Regions from separate parts of the Exiguobacterium sp. S22-S28 genome, predicted to be linked through region 1. Evidence: a T-box and tRNA genes for the amino acid it is inferred to sense, from the RefSeq annotation. Region 1 holds a T-box; the other regions hold tRNA genes.
The links. A T-box is a leader RNA that pairs with one kind of tRNA and senses whether it is charged. The one in region 1 lies ahead of ACHA8N_RS12365 (valine--tRNA ligase), so its partner is inferred to be a tRNA-Val.
Positions count from the first base shown of each region.

Region 1 (7,460 bases):
CAAGAATTTTATTTGATGCAGAATCACTTAACGATGCCGCTCCATACGAATCTTGAAAACCAAATATCAACAAATCATACTTAGAATTCAAATCAACGTTCGCATAATCTGAAGAAAATTTTGCAGAGTCAGTTACTTCTACATTAAAATTATAAAAACCGTCTTGTTTTAACAACGTTCCCGAATTCATAAATCCGTTGATTGAACCGGTCGCTCCGCTCCGAGTCACTTGGAGAATTTTCGCTTCCGCGACCTGATCCTTCATTAAGAAACTGCCGGTTTTATAGTCCGTCAAGCCATCACTGCTTGAGACACGAATCATCCAGTTCCGTGGACCGGTATAACTTGGCGCGTCAAAATTATAGCTTAGTGTACCCGTTTTCCCTGCTGGTTTTTCGTCGACTTTTTCCGACTCTTCAAATTGATCGTTACTGTCAAAATCAATGTAGAGTTGAACAAGTTGATTCGTATTTTCAGCACTCGTCGTGTACGCAAAATCAATCGGGACGTTTGGAACGGCTGTAGTTCCTTTGTCAATTTTTGTTAATGCCGTTCCTTTTTGTTGAACCGATACGCCTTCTAGTCGAGGGCGAATAATTTTAGATGTCTTTAATCTCGTGATAACACTTGAAAGGTCTGTATACGTCGGTACACCTTTAAACACCGATGTAAAGTTACTTGATGCATGCGTCAGAACATCTTGATGTAAGAAGACAGGTAATCCTTTTTTGATGTAAGCATTGTTGATCTCATTCGCCTTTAACTTCGTAATATCATTTTCAATCTTACTTGTATTATGATTTTTTTTCGCATCAGAAATAGTCACCGAATAACGGTCTGTTCCCGAAAATACAGATGGATCAAAAACGATTGCATCAAACGCCCCGTCAAGCGGAAAACGTGACGCATTCAGTTCCTTGACCGTCATCATTTTAATATCATACTGATCAGGCTTCAGTTCGGTTAACATCGAAGAAATCACTGTATTCGGATCAATCCGGTTCGTCGTTGACCAATCGTCACGGATTTCCAGAATTTTAAACTTTTCACCATTTGCCGCCTTTGTATGTGGTGGTTGTATATACGTAAAGCTGGTAAAGATCAACAGACTGACTATAAATAGACGTGCTAAACGCTTCATCTTCATCGTCTCCTCGTCGTAAGATCGTAACATTTGGGAATAAATTCCCCCAACCTTAGTATACAAGTTCTTTTACCGTTTCCCCTTTTTTGTAAAAGACTGTGCCGTCAGTAATGTGCGGACAGTACTGATGAAATAAAGAGAGCCTGTCACAATCCGTGTTTTATCGACCGTGTCATTCTCACTGAAAAAAGACTCGATATCTGTCACATTCGCTCCGTTTGCGTTTAGTTCTTCTAACGTCCGCGCCCGCGGAAAATCAAACGTCGTCTCATAGATGTCTTGCGTCACTTCCCGCAATTGGTTTAGCATTGCTTCTCGGTCTTTATCCCGTAAGATCGAGCACAAGACAATGACAGGTTTTGTCTCTTCCTTTAAACGTTCGACAAGTGCCGTCACGCCTTCCGGATTATGCGCACCGTCTAAAATAATCCGCGGCTTTCGGGAAATGATTTCAAATCGTCCTGGATGTGTCGCATTCCGCAATCCGCGCCGGATGGCGGTCTTTGACCAACCGAGTTGTTTTGCACAGACGACGGCATTGGCCGCATTGTGGACTTGATGTATACCTTCGAGTCCAAGACGTGTCTCGGGAACGCCTTCATAGGTTGCCCATGTCCCCGCTTCACTCAGGCGGTAATCCCGGATCACTTCCTGACTCCAGGCCAGATTTGCTTGTCGATCGCCACAATAAGCCATTAACGGGACCGTCAATTCTTCCTGCAACTTCCCTGCGATAACCATCGTTCCTTGCTTGATGATACCGAATTTTTGTAAGGCAATCTCTTGGAGCGTATCTCCGAGGATGGCTTGGTGATCGTGACCGATCGAGGTGATGATTGCAGCTTTCGGTTGTTTTAGGACATTCGTCGAATCATACAAACCACCGAGTCCGACTTCATAAATGACGAAATCAGGACGGACGTGACTAAAATGATAAAAAGCGAGTGCCGTCAAGGCTTCGAATTCCGTCACAGTCCCGACCGTTGAATCGATATTCGCGATCGCTTTCTGGACAGCAACGGCCGCCTCCACCAAATCCGCTTCACTGATCGGTACACCGTTCAACATGATTCGTTCTTCAAACTGAATGATATACGGTGACGTAAAAGTTCCAATCCGCAGTCCTTGCGCTACTCCCATCTCGCGCAAAAAAGCGACCGTCGATCCTTTGCCGTTCGTTCCCGCGACATGAACCGTCGAAATCGTATCCGGATCGATTCCCAGTTCCGTCAGTAATGCTTCCATCCGACTCAGTCCCGGTTTGATGCCAAATGCCAGTAACGCCGATAACCATTCGAGCACATCTTCTCGTGTTCTCACGCTTGCTTCACTCCTTCAAAAAAAGTGACTCAAGAAAACTTGAGCCACTTTTAAGATTATTTTGCGAGTTCGCTGATCCGGACTTCAACTGCCGCCTGTTTCTCTTTATAGTCTTGTGCTTTTGCTTGTTCTTCTTCAATGACGTGTGCCGGAGCTTTTCCGACGAAGCCTGGATTGTTGAGTTTTTTCTCGACCCGTTCGACTTCTTTTGTATACTTGACGAGTTCTTTGTTCAGACGAGCGATTTCTTCTTCGATGTTGATCAAATCAGCCAACGGAATGAACAATTCCGCTCCCGTGACGATCGCACTCATCGCTTTTTCTGGTGCCGTCATATTGCGTTCAACAAGTAATTCAGACGCATTCGTGAATTTTTTCAAGTACGACAGATTTGTTTCTAAATCGTGCTGGACTTGATCGTCACTCGTTGAAATCATCAACTGGATTTGTTTCGACATCGGCGCGTTCACTTCCGCCCGAATATTTCGGACTGAACGGATGACGTTCTGAACGGCTTCAAATGCCGGAACAGCTTTTGGGAAGTCCAGTGAATCGTTCCGTGTCGGCCATGCGGCACGTGTGACGGTTTCACCTTCATGCGGTAGATGCTGCCAGATTTCTTCCGTGATGAACGGCATGAACGGATGCATCAGACGCATGATTTGATCCAGCGTATAGGCAAGAATCGAACGCGTCGTCAATTTGGCTGCTTCGTCCTCACCGTTTAACGGTAACTTCGCCATCTCGATGTACCAGTTACAGAAGTCTTCCCAAATGAAGTGATAGAGGACACGACCGGCTTCACCAAACTCGTATTTGTCCGACAGACGCGTCACATCATCAATCGTCGTGTTCAGACGTGTCAGAATCCATTGATCGGCAAGTGATTTCTCGCCTGACAGGTCAATTTGATCGTGTGTCAGTCCATCCATGTTCATCAAGGCAAAACGGCTTGCGTTCCACAATTTGTTCGAGAAGTTCCATGTCGCTTCGATTTTCTCCCAGTAGAAACGTAAATCGTTTCCTGGTGTTGAACCGGTCGTTAAGAACCAACGGAGCGAATCCGCACCATATTTTTCGATGACATCCATCGGATCAATCCCGTTACCGAGTGACTTCGACATTTTCCGTCCTTCTGAGTCGCGAATCAAACCGTGAATCAGTACATCGTTGAATGGACGTTCGCCTGTGAATTCATACGATTGGAAGATCATCCGTGAGACCCAGAAAGCGATGATATCATAACCTGTTACGAGTGTTGACGTTGGGAAGTACTTCTGATAATCAGCTGCGCCTTCGTTCGGCCAACCCATCGTCGAGAACGGCCAGAGCGCTGAAGAGAACCATGTATCAAGCACATCATTGTCTTGTTCCCAGTTTTCGATGTCAGCCGGTGCTTCTTTGCCGACGTAGACTTCGCCCGTTTCTTTATGGTACCAAGCCGGAATCCGGTGACCCCACCAGAGCTGACGGCTGACACACCAGTCGCGGATGTTTTCCATCCAGCGGACATACGTGTTTTCAAAACGTTGTGGAATGAAGTTGATTTTGTCTTCCCCTTGTTGCTCGTGCAGTGCTTTTTCAGCAAGCGGCTCCATTTTGACGAACCACTGGAGCGACAAGTACGGTTCGACGATAGCATCCGACCGCTCGGAGTGACCGACGGAATGCAGATGCGGTTCGACCTTGATCAAAACACCTGACTCTTTCAGATCTTCAACGATTTGCTTGCGGCATTCAAAACGATCCATGCCTTCATATTTCCCTGCATTTTCGTTCATCGTTCCGTCTTCATTCATGACAAGGACACGTGGTAGATCATGACGGTTTCCGACTTCGAAGTCATTTGGATCGTGGGCTGGCGTGATTTTCACAACCCCTGTTCCGAATTCCATGTCGACGTACTCATCGGCGACAATCGGAATTTCCCGTCCGACGATCGGTAACGTGATCGTTTTTCCGACCAGGTGCGCATAACGCTCGTCTTTCGGATTGACCGCAATCGCCGTATCCCCAAGCATCGTTTCCGGACGTGTCGTCGCCAGTTCGACGTGACCTGATCCATCCGTCAACGGATAACTGAAGTGATAGAAGGCACCTTCGATGTCTTTATAGATGACCTCGATGTCCGAGATCGCTGTTTTCGTCGCTGGATCCCAGTTGACGATGTATTCGCCACGGTAGATCAAGCCTTTTTCGTATAATTTAACGAACACTTCTTGAACCGCTTCCGACAATCCTTCATCGAGTGTAAACCGTTCCCGTGAATAATCGAGCCCGAGTCCGAGTTTTGACCACTGTTCACGGATCGTTGAGGCGTATTCTTCTTTCCAGGCCCACGATTGTTCCAGGAACTTTTCGCGTCCCATCTCAAGGCGTGACTTGCCTTCTGCCCGGAGTTTCTGTTCGACTTTTGCTTGCGTCGCGATTCCGGCATGGTCCATCCCTGGCAGGTACAAGACGTCAAAGCCTTGCATCCGTTTCATTCGTGTCAGCATATCTTGGAGTGTCGTATCCCAAGCGTGACCGAGGTGTAATTTCCCGGTAACGTTTGGCGGGGGGATGACAATCGTATACGGTGCTTTTTCCGGGTCTTGATCGGCTTTGAAGTATTCCCCTTTCATCCAAAAGTCGTACCATTTTTCCTCTGTTGCTTGCGGATCGTACTTTGTTGGCATTGATAATTCCTGCATCTAAATCGCTCCTTTAATCCATAATAAAAACGGCTTCTCTCGTCCTCATCTAAGGACGAAAGAAGCCGTTGCTCTTCCGCGGTACCACCTTAGTTCACTCTTTACAGAGTGCCCTCTAGCCCGCGTAACGTGCGGCAATCCGGATCTCGCTTGCTGTTGCTTACGAGACCAGCTCGTGGGGTGACCTTCATCAGGACGTCCTGTCACATCTCTCAGCCATGGATGTGTTCTCTCATAACAGTTCGTTTCTCGACTACTCTTCCCGTCATCGCTGTTTTCCAAATTATTCTTTCCTTATTTTATCCGAGACGTCCGTGACTCGTCAAGAACTGCTTAACGATTAAATTCGAGTTGTAATTCTTTGAACGTCAGCTCAACCGCTGCAAGCGTCTGTTCGATGTCTTCGTCCGTATGAACGGTCGACAAGAAGAGACCTTCAAATTGTGATGGTGGTAAGAAGACACCGCGTGCTGCCATCTTTTGATAATACGAACGGAACATCTCAAGATTCGATGTTTTCGCTTGTTCGAAGTTCGTGACCGGCTGATTGGTAAAGAAGACACCAAACATCGCACCCGCCCGGTTCGTCGTTAACGGAATGTTATATTTCGCCGCTGCTGCGAGATACCCTTCCGCCAGTCGACCGGCTTTCCGGTCAAACTCTTCGTAATGCTCCGGCTTCAGTTGCGTCAGTGTCGCGAGCCCCGCTGTCATCGCCAGTGGGTTACCGGATAGTGTACCGGCTTGGTAAATCGGACCTTGCGGCGCAATTTGTTCCATGATGTCGCGACGACCACCGTAAGCACCGACCGGCATGCCGCCGCCGATGACTTTCCCGAGGCACGTAATATCCGGTGTGACACCAAAGTATCCTTGGGCACAGTTGAAGCCAACCCGGAAACCAGTCATGACTTCATCAAAAATCAAGAGTGTCCCGTATTGTTCCGTGATGTCGCGTAATCCTTCGAGGAAGCCCGGCTGCGGTGGGACAAAGCCCATATTTCCGGCTGCCGGCTCCACGATGACACCCGCGATGTCGTCGCCGTGTTTTTCAAAGGCAATCCGGACTGCGTCCATGTCATTGTACGGAACAGTTAACGTCATGCTGGCGATTTGTGCCGGAACACCGGGTGAATCCGGTAAACCAAGTGTCGCCACGCCCGATCCTGCTTTAATCAAAAGCGAATCGCCATGACCGTGGTAACAGCCTTCGAACTTCAGGATTTTCGTTTTCCCTGTATATCCGCGTGCAAGGCGAAGTGCCGCCATCGTCGCTTCTGTACCCGAGTTGACCATCCGGACGACTTCGACCGACGGCACACGGCTGATGACGACTTCTGCCATCGCTGACTCAATTTCTGTCGGTGTCCCGTAACTCCATCCGCGTGTCGCTTGTTCTTGAATCGCTGCCGTCACGATTGGATCGGCATGACCAAGAATCATCGGTCCCCACGACAAGACATAGTCGATATATTCTTTGCCATCGATATCGTAAAGTCGCGAACCTTTTGCCCGCTCAGCAAAAATTGGTGACATCCCGACTGATTTATAGGCACGCACCGGGCTGTTGACACCACCCGGCATCAACGGTAACGCCCGTTCAAAAGCGGCTTTTGATTTTGAGTTTTGATTAATCAGGCTCATTTTGTCCCCTCCAAGTAATGACAGATGTCTTTTGCAAAATACGTAATGATTAAATCAGCGCCTGCTCGTTTGAAACCAAGCATCGTTTCCATGACAATCCGTTCCTCGTCAATCCAGCCGTTTAACGCAGCGGCTTTGACCATTGCATATTCACCCGATACGTTGTAAGCGACGATTGGTAACTCGACGCGTTCGCGGACGTCACGGATAATATCCATAAAGGCAAGTGCCGGTTTGACGATCATGAAGTCTGCTCCTTGATCGACATCGGCTGTCGCCTCCCGGAATGCTTCGCGGCGGTTGGCAGGATCCATTTGGTAACCTTTACGGTCCCCTTCGCCCGGTGCTGAATTGGCTGCGTCACGGAACGGTCCGTAATAAGCGGAAGCATATTTGACCCCGTAACTCATGACCGGGATATGGCTGAAGCCATTTTCATCAAGTCCCTGACGAATGGCTGCCACGAATCCGTCCATCATCGAAGACGGCGCGATGATGTCTGCACCGGCACGTGCTTGTGACACAGCTGTTTGGACATGCAACGGAAGCGATGCATCATTATCAACGGTTCCGTCAGCAACGATACCGCAGTGGCCTGTTGACGTGTATTCACATAAACAAGTATCTGCAATGACCGTCAGTTGTGGTGCGACCTTTTT
Region 1 is NZ_JBHFFC010000029.1:119,711-127,170, reverse strand. It holds gene ACHA8N_RS12375 (GEVED domain-containing protein) at 1-1,141, opposite strand, end outside; gene ACHA8N_RS12370 (bifunctional folylpolyglutamate synthase/dihydrofolate synthase) at 1,214-2,464, opposite strand; gene ACHA8N_RS12365 (valine--tRNA ligase) at 2,521-5,157, opposite strand; T-box leader at 5,206-5,435, opposite strand; gene hemL (glutamate-1-semialdehyde 2,1-aminomutase) at 5,491-6,801, opposite strand; gene hemB (porphobilinogen synthase) at 6,798-7,460, opposite strand, start outside.

Region 2 (7,460 bases), on a different contig from region 1:
ATTGAAGCATCCGTGGCTCATCATCTACGATTAATATTCGTGCCATTTTTTTCACGCCTTCCATTGAACTGTGACGCATGTCCCGGCATGCCATTCGCTTTTTATGTCGAGTGTTGCATCATGCGCTTGGACGATTGCTGTCGCAATCGTTAACCCGAGACCCGATCCACCGTGACTTCTGGAGCGTGATGGTTCACTCCGGTACAAGCGTTTTTTCACATGTGGCAATGCCTCTGCCGAAATTCCAATTCCCGTGTCCCGTACCAGAAAATATGCTCCAGCGGAATTTCTTCCGTACTCTACTTCAATTTGACCGACTTCCGTGTATTTCCGTGCGTTATCCAGCAAATTTAACAGGACTTGACCAAGCCGGATTTCGTCCCCCATCACAGTTACAGGATGACCTGACACCACAAAACGCAGTCCCTTTTCTTCAATCGTCGGTCGCATTTTGTCGGCAATGGATAAAATCACCTCGTTAAGTGCAAGCGGCAAACGATCTACCGAAAATTGATTTTCGTCCAGACGAGCCAGTAACATCAATTGTTCGATCAGTTGGCTGAGATGATCACTTTCTTCCTTGATAATCGACAGATACATCGTTTTTTCAGAGTCGGGCAAATCGGGACGACTCAAGATATCAGCGTACCCTTTGACATACGTCAGTGGCGTTCGCAATTCATGCGAGATGTGTGCTAAAAATTCTGTGCGTTCACGGTTTACATAGTCGAGATCTTTTGCCAGTTGGGTAATCGATCGCGCCAATGCACCCAGTTCATCTGAACGCTCAATCGGTAAATCCACTTCCAGGTTTCCGTCCCTCAACTTTGCGGTCGCTCGTTCCATGTTAATCAGCGGTTTCGAGATTAAACGTGTACAGAGCGCTACAGTGACCAGTGATAGCAGGACCGCGATGATTCCTACCTGAATGAACTGTTGCTGCAATGGTTTGACGACTTGTTGAATCAAATCCTCAGGAGCAAACATAAAAACATGCCCGCGATGACTGCCCGCAATGGTGATCGGACTATCCGTCATCAAAAAGTTTCCATGCTCCATTGGCGTCTGTAGCACTAAATCCTTTCGTTGATCTTAAAATTCAGTATGCGTCAATTCTGTTTTCATTTCTTCCGTTAAACGATTGGAAGATTTCAGGATTTTTCCCTTTTGATCGGTCACGACGACAGTAAATTCAGAAGCAGATTCCATTAAACTGACATGATCAATTGTTTGTTGATCAAATGATTTCTCCAAAACGTCTCGATGCGTATTTCCGCGATTCAATAATCCGGACAACACTTCATCGGTACGTTGATTCACAAGATTTAAATACAACGTACTAAAAAGAATACTCCCTATCAGAAAGAGCGCTGTTAAAAACAGCAGACCGATGTAATGAGAAATATGCCGCATGTTCCCCCTCCTTATCTTCCCTCTGCTAAGTATAAGGATTTTTGATTCGAAAATGTGTGTCAAGACACAGGAACCACAAATCGTCACGCTTTCTGCACGGTTTTTGCACACGCAACGGGTATAGTCGTAATGTAATCAGATTCATACAGGAGGTAGACACATGAAGAAACAACTGTTTGTTACAACACTGGCTCTCACTGCCGTTTTAAGTCTTGGCGCTTGTGGAACCGACTCTGATTCCTCCGGTTCGCATGACATGCATGACGCCGATAAAAGCAGCTCACATGATGGAATGATGCATTCAAGTGACGGAAAAGTTCCAGAAGGAATCAAACAAGCTGAAAATCCGAAGTTCGAGGATAACAGTAAAGTTATTCTTGCTTCTGATCATATGCAAGGGATGGATGGTGCGAAAGGAACGGTCGTCGACGCCTTTGACACAACGGTTTATGCGATCAGTTATACGCCGACGACCGGTGGGGAAAAAGTCACCAATCACAAATGGATCATCCAGGAAGAACTTAACCCCGTCCCTGCTTCGACTTTAAGTAAGGGAGACGACGTGACACTTGCCGCTGATCATATGAAAGGAATGGACGGTGCTGAAGCCACGATTGACAGTGCTGAACAGACGACGGTCTATATGGTTGATTTTAAACCGACGTCGGGTGGGAAAACCGTTAAGAATCATAAATGGGTCACAGAGGATGAACTTCAGGCAGATAATTAAAAAAAGCCCGCTCATCAAAGGATGAACGGGCTTTTTGGTATGATTCTGACTGGGCTCGAACCAGCGACCTCTACCCTGTCAAGGTAGCGCTCTCCCAGCTGAGCTACAGAATCATGATGCAGTACGTTATGTACTTGCTAGGACATGTATTAATATAGCAAGAAACTAACAATCTGACAAGTACTTTTCTAAAAAAATATGAAAAATAAAAAATGAATGGAACTGAACTTCTGACTTGAGCCAGTCCCTTCATTTCAACTTATAGGATTGTCGTGACCTGATTGATCGGCAGACGAAGGGCCGGACGTTTCTTCGCATCTTCCACCGCTTTCCCCACAGCAATCAGCATAACAGGGACGAAACGTTCTTCTGTAATAAACGTTTCTGTAAAGAGTTGATGATTAAATCCACCCATTGCGAGTGTTGACAGTCCTTTTGCTTCAGCAACCAACATAAGTTGCATCGCTGCAAGACTGGCATTTGACATGGCTGCATCTCTCGCATAAGCCTCGCTTTGATAAGCACCTTCCACTTGACCTTTGATCGAGTCGAATAGTTCTTCTGTCATACCTCCTGTTTCTACGGCTGGACCATACACAGGATTGTAGTTTCGGTTTGCCTGTAAATCTCCTAATACGGCAATGACGACTGAAGAAGAACTGATAGCAGGCTGATTGTAAGCAATCGGCGCAAGACGTTGCTTTGCGTCTTCCGAATGGAAAGCAAGGAAATGCCAATGTTGCAGATTCCAGGCACTCGGTGCAGCTGTCGTTAATTCAATCAACTCTTTTACTTCTTCTTGCGAAAGCTTGAATGTCTCATCGTAATGACGAACCGACCGACGTTCTGTCAAAAGTGATAGTGTGTCAGATACTGTTTGATTCATAATAATCCCCCTCTAAATACATCTGTTTACTTTGTTATCGTATCATCCTCTACGCTACCTGTCATATGACAAGACTCATTAAAAATCTACTGTTATAAAACAGTAATTGACACAACTCTTCTGTACTAGTACAATAAAATAAATTCAGTATTACTCGCTGGCCCATTCATACATCAAGAGGAGGAATAAAATCATGGAACAACCCCTTTACCAAGAAACGTCTCCAGAGTTTTACCGTCAACTTCCGGTCAAAACTTGCTCCCACTGTGGAAAAGAAATGGACGAACAATGTGAATCGTATAAAACAGAATGTGATGAGTGTTCTGTTACAGAACACTGATCACAAGTTCGAAAGAAGAAGTCTCCGATAACGGATAGACTTCTTTTTTTAGTTAAAAAAAGTATTTTTTTCTATTTTATAAAACTTTTTTTGAATTACAGGGTCTTGAGTCATCTTTTTGTAATATTTTTGTTACAAACGAAACAGACAAAATGTTACATTTAACTCATAAGATTTTCCGCAAAGGAGCTCAGACATCAATGGATTCATACAACTCGGGTAATCCAATCGGACTTGGTCCAAGACAACGAAAACCAAAACGAAAGTATTTCGCTAAGCTTTTTATCATGATGGCTTTAATTCTTCTTCCGCTTGGTGGTTATATCGTGTATCAGTATCTTACTTCGACACAACAAGCTAGTGTAAAATCCGTCCAGTCTTTGCGGAAAATCCCGACTCCGAACTTGGACAAGGCACGCGTTGAAAAATGGAACGGGATTACTAAAAAAGTAGCTTATCTGACATTTGAAGATGGACCGACCGCATTGACACCGGACATCTTGAAATCGTTACGCGAGCAAGATGTTAAAGCGACATTCTTCGTGATCGGAAGTAACATCAATGAGCAACCGGATGTCGTCCGCTTGATGGCAAAGGATGGACATTACATCGGACCACACAGCGAAACACATGATTACGACACCTTGTATAAGGAAAAGCAATATGTTCCCGAGATGCTTCGGGTTCAGAAGCAAATCAAACAACTGACGAATCATACCCCTTTGTTGACACGTCCTCCTTATGGATCAACACCCGGCATTACCAAGTCAATTGCAAAAGAAATTGAACAGGCTGAACTTCGAATTTGGGATTGGTCGATTGATTCAATGGACTGGTACTACAAAGATAGTGCCAAGGAAGTCGCGAAAACCGTCATCCGCCGTGCGGAAGATCCGGTCGAAATCATCCTGTTACATGAACAACCCCAAACATTGCGGGCATTACCTGCGATTGTTGCCGGATTAAAGAAAAAAGGATATCAATTCTCCATCTATGATGAAGATTTTCATATCCCTTATAATTTCGCAAAATTCTCTCATTTATAAGGAGTTACTTTCATGATCAAAAAACGGATGATTCTCACTAGTTGTTTGACCTGTCTCGGTCTCTTGATCCTCAGTGCCTGCTCGAGTGATCCCGCCTCCTCGATGTACGATCAGTTGGAAGAACAAGCGAAGTCCGAACAAAAAGCAGCCGTCGTCGCGGAGCAACGGACGCGCCAAGACGAAATTTCCGTCAATACGTATCAAGCAGTCCTCGAAGCTGGAGCCGATGACATTAACCGGGCGCAAAATGAACGGGATGAATTAACCGCTTTGAACGAAGACCGTGTCAAATTGTTAAAACAAGAAAAAATAATTCGTACCCGTGCTTTTGATGAGTTAGATCTCCCGAAATTAGCAAGTACGTTATCTTCATTACCTGCTGCTTCCAAAAAAGACGGGACCGCTCTTCTCGATGTCTTCAAAGAGCGCGAGAAAGCATTTGATACATTTTTGAAACGTTACGCAGCGACGATCGCTTCAGAAAAGAAAGTGCTTTCTTACTTGACCGAAAAACCAAACTTCGTTAAGATTGACGAAGCGACAGCTGATTTAAACCGAACGTCTCGCCAAGCGACTGAGGCATTAAAGAAGTTTAATCAATTGACCGTCCGATACAATGAACTAAAGCCATCTTTTTACGAAAAAGCTGGACTCAATATTAAATAACTCACACAGGTTGCAACCAAACCCTGTCCAAAAAACCTGGACAAGGCCCCGTTGCAACCTTTTTTGTGCGTTCTAAAACATGGAGGGAACTGTATGAACCGTTCAAAAGCAACACTTTTCGTCTTAATCGGCGCCATTAGTTACGGCGTCTTATCCACTATTGTCAAGCTCGCTTACGGGGCAGGATTTAACTCGGCAGCCGTTTCCGGCAGTCAATTCTTTTTTGGTTGGCTGATGATTTTCATCTTAGCTCTGCTGTCGAAAAATATTCGCCTCCATCCTAAAACGGCTGTTACTTTGATGGCTATCGGGATTTCCAGCGGAACGACCGGTTACTTGTATTATCAAAGCTTGCAAACCGTTTCCGCTTCAGTCGCAATCATTCTCCTGTTCCAGTTTACATGGATCGGCGTTGTGATTGATTCAATTCTTGCAAGACGCCTGCCGTCACGTTCTCACTTCTTATCTGCTATTCTATTGATCGGCGGTGCCATTTTAGCCAGTGCGGCATATTCCAGTGCCCTCGACCTTCGGGGAACGTTGTTCGGACTCGGAGCAGCTGTCAGTTTTTCAATTTTCTTACTTGCAAGCGGTCGAGTCGCAAACCATGTCCCGGTCATCAAAAAGAGTTTTTATATGATGACGGGCGGTCTGCTTTTCGTCATGATCATGTACCCACCGACGACATTTTTAACAGTTGCAAATTTTGAACAAGGATTGATTTGGTATGCGTTGCCGCTTGGTCTGTTTGCTCTGATTCTACCTCCGCTCTTGTTCGCAGCAGGTGCTCCTCACCTCAGTCCTGCCAGTGTCTCGTTGCTTGGCGCAGCGGAACTGCCGACAGCGGTTATCTGTTCGGTCCTTATTTTAGGAGAACATCTGGCTGCTTCACAGTGGATTGGTATCATCATTATCCTCATCGGTATTTTCTATCCGATTTATGTCAGTAGCCTAAAACAATCGGATGCCTCTGTTCAACAAAACGACCTTTCCTGATCATTCAGGAAAGGCCGTTTGTTTTTTATCATTATTTTTGACGTTTCATCGCATCAGCGACAAATTCTACATCCGTACCAATGATGATCTGGACATTTTTTGCCCCCATCTTCATCACACCCTTTGCACCAGCAGCTTTAATGGCTGCTTCGTCGATAATACTGGCGTCTTTCACTTGCAGACGAAGACGTGTCGCACAGTTATCGATCGACGTTACATTATCCGTTCCTTGCAATCCGGCAAAAATCCGGGCTGCTTGTTGTTCGTACTTATCATCCGAAACGTCTGCTACAAGTCCGGCGTCTGTGACGAGCGTCTCATCTTCACGACCCGGTGTTTTCAGATCAAACTTCGTGATCATGAAGTAGAACAGGAAGTAGTAGATGACCGCGAACGCGAGACCGACCAGAAGTAACAATAACGGTTTCGTTGCGATTCCGAAGTTCAGGACGTAGTCAATGAATCCAGCCGAGAATGAGAACCCGTGCAGAATTCCGAGTAAATTGACGACAGCCATTGAAACACCTGTTAAAACCGCATGAATGACGTAGAGAACAGGTGACAAGAACATGAATGAAAACTCGATCGGCTCTGTGATTCCCGTTAAGAACGACGTTAATCCCAAACCAATCATTGCCCCTGCGACTGCTTTCCGGTTCTCTTTGCGGGCAGCCATGACCATTGCTGCTGCCGCTGCCGGCAATGCAAACATCATGATCGGGAAAAATCCGGCTTGGTAGATTCCAGCTGTAGGATCGCCTGCGAAGAAGCGGGCAATATCCCCGTTTGCAATTGTTCCGTCTGCTTTCTCATACGAACCAAAGACGAACCAGAAAATATTATTTAAGACATGGTGCAGACCAACAGGAATCAATAGACGGTTGAAGAAACCAAACAGTGCGGCTCCACCTGCTCCAAGACTGACCATCCACTCTCCGGCATTGTTAATACCGTCTTCAATGAACGGCCATAAGTAACCGAAGATAAACGCCAAGACCAACATCGCTGCTGATGTGACGATTGGAACGAAACGACGTCCACCGAAGAACGCCAACCAATCTGGCAATTTAATATTGTAGAAACGGTTGTATAACAATCCGGCGACGATACCGGCAATGATTCCGCCGAAAACCGCCATGTTGACCATCGAGCCTAACGCTGCCTGATTGGCGATGGACGTCAAGGTGGCGCCGTCGACCTTCGTCGAGGAATCATTGACAATGGCGGCAATGGCATCATACTTTGCCTGAATCTGGGCACTCGAATAATCTTTATTCATCGAGTCAACACCCGTCTTAAGTACCAAGTACCCGACGGCCCCGGCTAAACCGGCGGCTCCACTTGCATCAATGGATAAACCAATCGCGACCCCGATCGCGAAAA
Region 2 is NZ_JBHFFC010000018.1:68,604-76,063, reverse strand. It holds gene ACHA8N_RS05155 (response regulator transcription factor) at 1-46, opposite strand, end outside; gene ACHA8N_RS05150 (sensor histidine kinase) at 52-1,059, opposite strand; gene ACHA8N_RS05145 (hypothetical protein) at 1,093-1,413, opposite strand; gene ACHA8N_RS05140 (YdhK family protein) at 1,574-2,143, shown strand; tRNA gene ACHA8N_RS05135 (tRNA-Val) at 2,184-2,256, opposite strand; gene ACHA8N_RS05130 (nitroreductase family protein) at 2,403-3,029, opposite strand; gene yhfH (protein YhfH) at 3,223-3,369, shown strand; gene ACHA8N_RS05120 (polysaccharide deacetylase family protein) at 3,570-4,415, shown strand; gene ACHA8N_RS05115 (YkyA family protein) at 4,428-5,081, shown strand; gene ACHA8N_RS05110 (EamA family transporter) at 5,175-6,077, shown strand; gene nagE (N-acetylglucosamine-specific PTS transporter subunit IIBC) at 6,109-7,460, opposite strand, start outside.
Region 2: it has a tRNA-Val gene. The T-box ahead of ACHA8N_RS12365 (valine--tRNA ligase) is inferred to sense a tRNA for this amino acid. The anticodon was not compared.

Region 3 (7,460 bases), on a different contig from region 1:
TTTAAACGCACACTCGGTGTGATTCCACCCGGAAAAACAGGAATCATTGCGATTGGTGAAGAATTTGAACCGTCTGTACTGGACGGTCTTGTCGCTAAACATAATGGAACGATTGATCGAACCGATGAAGTACTTGAAAAATAATCAAAAAAATCCTTCCCTCATAAATGAGAGAAGGATTTTTTGTTAGGACTGCTGTTCTTTTTTTACTTTTTTGAAGAAGAACAGTTCGTAGACGACAGGGACAATGATCAACGTCAAGAGCGTTGAAGTCGTTAATCCACCGATAACCGTCAAGGCGAGACCTTTTGAAATCAATGTGCCGGATGACGTAGTGAGTGCCAGCGGAACAAGGGCCATGATGGTTGCGAATGCTGTCATCAAGATTGGACGAAGTCGTGTTTTACCGGCTTCGATCAACGATTCGCGGATCGGTAAACCACGTGTGACATTTTGTCCAATCCGGTCGACAAGTACGATGGCATTGGTCGTTACGATACCGATGAGCATCAAGAAACCAATCATGACACTGACGGATAACGGCTCATTTGCCAAGAACAAGGTGACGAGTGAGCCAATCGGAACGAAGATGAGCGATGACAAGATGATGAACGGAATCCGTGCTTTTCCGAACGTAATCAGCATCGTCAAGTAGACAAGTCCGATGGCGACGACGATGGCAATACCAAGTGATTGGAAGATTTCGACCGTATCGTCGTTTCCGCCACCACTCGTTAAGGAAACACCGTCTGGCAAGTCGATTTTTTCGACAGCAGCTTTAACGTCACTTGAAACCGTTTGGACGTTATCGCCCTTCACTTGCCCAGAAACGCGGGCGTACACTTTGCCGTCCAGTTTCTGAATGGATGTGAACGTCTCGACTTCATTTACCGTCGCAACCTCTTTTAAGGCTACAGGACCAGTTGCCGAGAACAACTGTACGTTTTCAAGATCTGCTTTTGATGTCAAATCTTCTTGGTAAGACAATTGAACGTTTTGGTCTTTATCGTCGAGGTTAAGCGTTCCGACGGTAACCGGTTTGGTTTGGTCGTTGACCGTACCAAGAATCTGGAAACCGGATAAACCACGATCACTTGCTTTTTCAGGATCAATCTCAACGAGGAACTGTTTCTGTTTCTCGCTGAAGTTATTCGTGACGTATTTCAAATCGTTGTTTTTAGTCATGTTATCTTCAACGAGTTTTGCTGCTTTTTGGAGCGCTTCTAGATCAGTCGAGAACAAATCAACATCCACATTGTTGTTCGATGGCGGACCACCTGTCGACAGTTCAGCAACACTGATTTTGACATCGACATCGTCTTCTTTTGCGATATCCTCCATTTGTGTTTCAAGGGATTTAATTGTCTTTTCGACATCAGCTCCGTCTTTTAAGTTCAAGAAGTAGCTGGCTTTGTTATCAAGTCGCAAGCCGGTCGTGAAATCACGGGCTCCGACGGATGTCGTGACATCAGCAATCGCTTTTTCCTGATCGAACATTTTTTCCATGTTGAGCGAAACATCACTCGTTTTCTCAAGAGATGTTGCAGCCGGCAGTTCAAGCGAAGCCGTCAATGTTTTGGAAGCTTCGTTTGGAATGAACGTAAACCCAAGTTGCGGTACGATCGCAAGTGAACCGCCAAGCAATAAGAACGAAACGACGAGAATAATCGCTTTGTGCGACAGTGATTTTTCAATCAGTTTGCCGTACCAACGTTGCAAGGCACCTTCTTTTTCTTCAGCAGGTACTTTTTTGAAGGCGAATTTCGCTAAGATCGGCACAATCGTGATCGCAACGAGAAGCGAAGCGAGTAACGAGAAGATGATTGTCAAGGCGAATGGCAGGAAGAACTTCCCTGTGATGCCACCGACAAACCCGATTGGTAAAAAGACAACGACGGTCGTCAAGGTAGAAGACGTGATGGCTTTTAAGATCTCTTTCGTCGATTGCTCGATGATTTCATTCGTCATACCTGACTCTGATTTTCGGACCCGCCGGAAGATATTTTCGATGACAACGATACTATCATCGACGACACGACCGACCGCAACCGCCATACCACCAAGGGTCATGATATTTAACGAGATGTCCTGCCAGTTCAAGAAGATCGCCGCAATTAAAATCGACAGCGGGATTGAGACGATGGCAATGATGGTCGCTCGGATGTTTCGTAAGAAGAGGAGGACGGCAAGAGAAGCAAACAAAGCACCGAGTAATCCTTCTTTTACGAGAGTAGCGACTGACTCCTCAATGTCTTTAGCGGAATCGATGCCAATCGTATAATCGATTTGATCATCATATTTGTTCAAGATGTTTGTGACACCATCTGCAATTTCAACAGTGTTCGCATCTTGTTTTTTCGTGATGGCCATCGATAACGAATCTTTTAAGTTGTAACGTGTTTTTTCACTTTGCTCGGAAACGGCTTCGATTTTTGCGATATCTCCGAGACGGATTGGTTCTGCTGGTTCTGCTTCTTCTGGTGCACCCGTTGTACCCGGTGCTTCGGACTCTGAACCGGATCCTCCTGTAGGAGGACCTGATGGAGCGCCTGTTGCTGGACTTGACGCAACAGAAGATGTCAGCTGGAGATTTTTTAACTTATCTAAGTTTTCCAGCTTTTCTTCGACCCGAATCGGGATTTTTGAATCACCTTCTGCAAGTTGACCAGATGGGAACGATACATATTTGGCATTGATTTGTTCTTTGATGCTGGTTAACGACAATCCGGCAGCGGTCGCTTTTTTATTGTCGACAGTAATCTGGACCAGATCATCTTTGTAGCCACCAACAGAAACACTGTTGATGCCGGGAATTTTATTGAGTTCTGGTTCGATTTCATCCTTTAATAGAGATTCAATCTCTTTTCCATCTTTACTAAAGAAGGAGATGTTGTAGATCGGGAACGAACCAAATGAAAAACGATTTAACTTTGTTGTTGCTTCTTCCGGAAGATTGGCATCCTGAATGGCAGCATCGATTTGTTGTTCGACTTTGTCCATATCGGTATCAAAGGGGAATTCAATATTGATGATTCCGATACTTTCGTAAGCAGAGCTCGTAATTTTAGTGGAACCCTCGATTCCTTTGAGTGCGGTTTCCAGTTTTGAAACGACTTGCTTGTCGACATCATCTGGAGATGCGCCTGGGTAAACAGCTTCTACAGAAATTTGAGGAAATTCGATTTCAGGAAACTGATCTACTTTGAGTTGAGTAAACGAATACACGCCGCCTAAAATTAAAAGAATGGCAATAATAAACACGGCAACGGAGTTCTTCAAACTAAATCTTGTTAGAAAATTCAACGGGTACCCCTCCTTTATTTTATATGTGCTTATTTACATAGTAGAGGACGAAAGAAAACCCTGCAACTTTGAACTGTTACCGCAGAAGAAAAAAATAAAAGAAAATCATAAAAAATACTTTACAGATTTCAATATGTTGCTATAATAAACATATACCCAGTACGACATCACATGATTCTGTAGCTCAGCTGGGAGAGCGCTACCTTGACAGGGTAGAGGTCGCTGGTTCGAGCCCAGTCAGAATCATACCAAAATCCCGTTCATCTTTTGATGAACGGGATTTTTTTTGTATAAAAAAAGCTATTCCTTCATTAACAATGAAAGGAATAGCAACTGAGCCTTATTGAATCTCTAAACGAAGATCGCCCATTTTTGTCCAACCGGCCATCGTCGTCATCCGGTAAAAGACGAGCGTCAAAATACCGGGAAGAAGCACGCCGGTTGCGAAAAAGACAAGGAAGGCATTGAATCCTTGATTGACGAAGATGTTAAGCGGCGCGATCATCGAATTTAATCCAAGACCGGCAAGCTCATAAGGGACTTCGAGTGAAAGAACAAGTGTTGCAATTGGCGCGGAAATCATCGCGGCTAGGAATGGTGCGACGACAAGGCGCGGATTTTTAACGATGTTCGGGAACTGGACTTTTGGTGTGACGAAGAAAGAAGCAATCAATCCACCGGGATCGGTCTGACGATATGCCATCAACGTAAAGCCGACGAACTGGGCGGAACAACCGATCAAAGCAGCGGCGCTGGCGACGGGATCGAGCTGAAGAGCAATCGCGAGTGCAGCCGATGATGCGGGTGACATCAATAAGACACTAAAAATAAGGGCGATGACAAGTGAAGTCGCGATCGGTGAAGATTCGACTGACGCAGTAACCATGGCACTGAATCGAGTGAGTAACGGTGTCGTGACAGCAGCAGCAGCGAGACCAGTAAAACCACCGGCAAGGACAGCGCTGACCGGAATAGCCATCATATCGAATTTTGTTTTTCCGGTCATTCGTTTTCCGACGAAGACAGCAACGGCAGCAGCGAGCAATGCACTGATTGGTTGACCCGGCACGAGGACAAGCCCGGCGTCCGTTGGCTGAAGTGCCGCTCCGCCAATCGTTGCGGCAATCATGGAACTGAATAAAACAAGTGTATTCCCGCCAAGTTGATAAGCGATGCCGGCTCCGAGTGCCGGGGCAAGTAAGACTTTGGCGACACCGCCAATCGTGAGTAACATCTCAATATGTAATAAGTTGCCGAACGTTTCAATCAATAATCCTACCCCTAACGTCACTAACACGGCATTCGCCATACCGGCAGACACTTTCACCATTCGATCCATCGCATATTCCTTCAATTCACTCATCCTCTCTCTATTTTGTTTTGCCATAAAAAAAACCTATCCGTTATCGGATAGGCGCCATCATTCCTGCGGGCGCCTCATTCGATGCATCGAAAGAAGGGCCCAAAATCAATTCCGAAAATCAACGGAAAAGGTTTCAGTCCCTCGAACATAGAATAATCAGTCGGCCAGCAATTTGTTGTATATACATAAGATGATGCTCCTCTCAATGAATTTTTCTAAGCCTAACACGGTCAGGATGAATAATCAATATTTTCTGACAACTTATTCCCAAAGATTTTTTTACTTTAAAAGAGGGAAAAGTGAGAAAGACCATCATACTTACAATGGAGGCGTTTTCATGAAGTTCGCAGTCATTACCGATATTCATGGCAATGCCGTAGCAGTGGATATTATAGAAGTCGCATATGACGACCGACCTTGTCTTGAAGCGATTAATGCTGCACCGACGCCCGAAAAAGAACTGTTGCGGAAACTATTTCTAGGTGGAAGAACATGAAAAAGCGATCCGCTGGACGACATACGGATCGTTTGATCGGGAACTTACGTCATGATAAAAAAGAACTTACAAAAATAAGACCTACAGGGACGGCAATAAGTAAAAGTCCGATGATTCGTTTCGCACGACTTCGTTTCCACTGAAAGGCGAGTGAAAGAAATGGAGATAAGAGAAATCCGACAAATACAGTAATCAACGTCAAAATAAAGAACAGAAAGTCTGTCTTGGAACTGGTACGGGTATACGATTTCCACATGTCGACGAGCGAGACGATGACGTATACCAGTAAAGCCAACGTGAACAGGAAATTAGACAGTAAAAGTTGAGACAAATAAAACACTCCATTCCAATATGATTAGGAATCCATAACGCAAAACAGCCTCTCCATACATCGAGAGGCTGTTTCATTATAACAATTTTAACATCGCTTGACTGATTGTTTTTAAATCAAGTGGAGGACCAATCAACGGCCAGTCGGAAATCAAGGCAATATAGGTCTTGAACAACAGAAAAGCAGTGATTTCAACCGGAACATTCGGTGAACGTTTCTCCAGTTCAAGACGTGTTTCGAGCAGATTCTTGATATATTCAACGATGTGTTGCTCAATCCGGACGCGCAATTCAAACATTTCCTGCAATTTCAACGTATGGGTTTCTTGTATGATTTGCAAAATGAACAAATGTTGTTGCTGATGATTAACGATTGCGTCAATCATCGCCTGTTTATTTTCCTCGATTGAAGCTGTTGTTGCATAGGCATTTTCTGCTTCTGCTTTCATATCCTGCAGAACGCGCGTGACGAGCGATTCAAATAAATCAAGCTTACTTTCAAACAGTTGATAAACAGTCGGTTTTCCGACATGAGCGCGTTTCGCGATGCGTTCGATGGTCGTTCCTTTATAACCAAGTTCTGAAAAACAAGCCATCGCAGCATCTAAAATTAGATGTTCCTTATCAGACAGTGTCATGGCGTTTTCTCGCTTTCGTCGAAAGAAGAATTCGTTTTCCACCTAAAGCACCAGCAAAGCTGATAGCAAGAGCAGAAAACAGAATCAGACCAAGAACCTGACTGTTAGAAATCAATGTATCGGTGACACCAATTCCAAGTGCTTCACGGAAACCTGTGACCGAGTACGTCATTGGTAGGAAGCGGTGAATTGTTTGGAAAAAGGCTGGTGTCATTTCGACCGGGAATGTCCCGCCGCTTCCACCGATTTGCAGTAATAAGAGTAAGAATGCAGTGAATTGTCCAACCCGACCGAAAAGCATTGTTAACGTAAAGAGCAATGTAATGAACGTCATGCCTGTCAAGGCGGCAAAGCCGTATAAAGCAGGAGCGCTTGCGACGTCCGCATCCAGTACATAAATGATGGCGACTGAAGCAGCAATTCCTTGTAACGCACCGATTGGTAAGATGATGGACAGTTTTCCGACGAGGAAACGCCATGTCAACGTCTCACCATGTTCGGGACGGATTTGGTAAACGGAAGAGAACATCAAGGCACCGGCAAATAAAGCGATGCTGAGGATGTAAGCCGCAAGACCGGATCCGTAGTTATTGACAGTAGAATAATCATGTTCCTTTAAGACGACTGGTTCAGCCAGCATGTTATCCCGATCATTGGATGGTTTGACAGTAGCATCCTTAGCTCCTTTACCGAGTTCTGTTTTCAAGGTGTTGGCGCCATCAACGAGTTTTGAGTTCCCATCCGCGAGACGAGAAGCACCGTCCGTTAATTGTCCTGCACCGGATGAAAGAGAGACCGCACCGTCGGATAATTGACCAAGTGCTGACGTCAATTTGTCGGATGCCGTGCTCGCGTCATTCGCCCCCGTCGCCAGTTTTTGTGAACCGGCTGTCAATTGGCTGCTTCCGGCAGCTGCTTTACGAACACCGTCTGTATAGGCGGTCAAACCTTGATTGAATGCGATTTGACCTTGTTCTAATTGTTTTGAACCGGCAAGCAGTTGAGCTTGACCATCATTTAGTTGCGAAACAGCAGACGCGATATTTTGACCACCGACAGCAAGTTGATTGATTTTGTCTGTTGCATCGTTTGCTTGGGCAAGGCTTGCATCAAGTGATGATTCTTGTTGGGCTAAATTTTGTACATTTTGTTCCATCGTTGCGATGGATCCTAGCAAGGTATTTTTTTCTTCTTCCGTTAAGGTTTCGGAAGAAGCGATGACTGCTTTGATATTAGCGACATTTGCTTCAAGTGCTTCACGACGCGTGCTTAAATCTTGTTTTAGCGTATCTGCAGCATCGTTGACAGCAGCCAACGATGCATTGGCTTC
Region 3 is NZ_JBHFFC010000013.1:21,228-28,687, reverse strand. It holds gene ACHA8N_RS03250 (DUF456 domain-containing protein) at 1-144, shown strand, start outside; gene ACHA8N_RS03245 (efflux RND transporter permease subunit) at 187-3,303, opposite strand; tRNA gene ACHA8N_RS03240 (tRNA-Val) at 3,477-3,549, shown strand; gene ACHA8N_RS03235 (PTS sugar transporter subunit IIC) at 3,644-4,666, opposite strand; gene ACHA8N_RS03230 (hypothetical protein) at 5,004-5,162, shown strand; gene ACHA8N_RS03225 (hypothetical protein) at 5,212-5,493, opposite strand; gene ACHA8N_RS03220 (TetR/AcrR family transcriptional regulator) at 5,570-6,130, opposite strand; gene ACHA8N_RS03215 (YhgE/Pip family protein) at 6,117-7,460, opposite strand, start outside.
Region 3: it has a tRNA-Val gene. The T-box ahead of ACHA8N_RS12365 (valine--tRNA ligase) is inferred to sense a tRNA for this amino acid. The anticodon was not compared.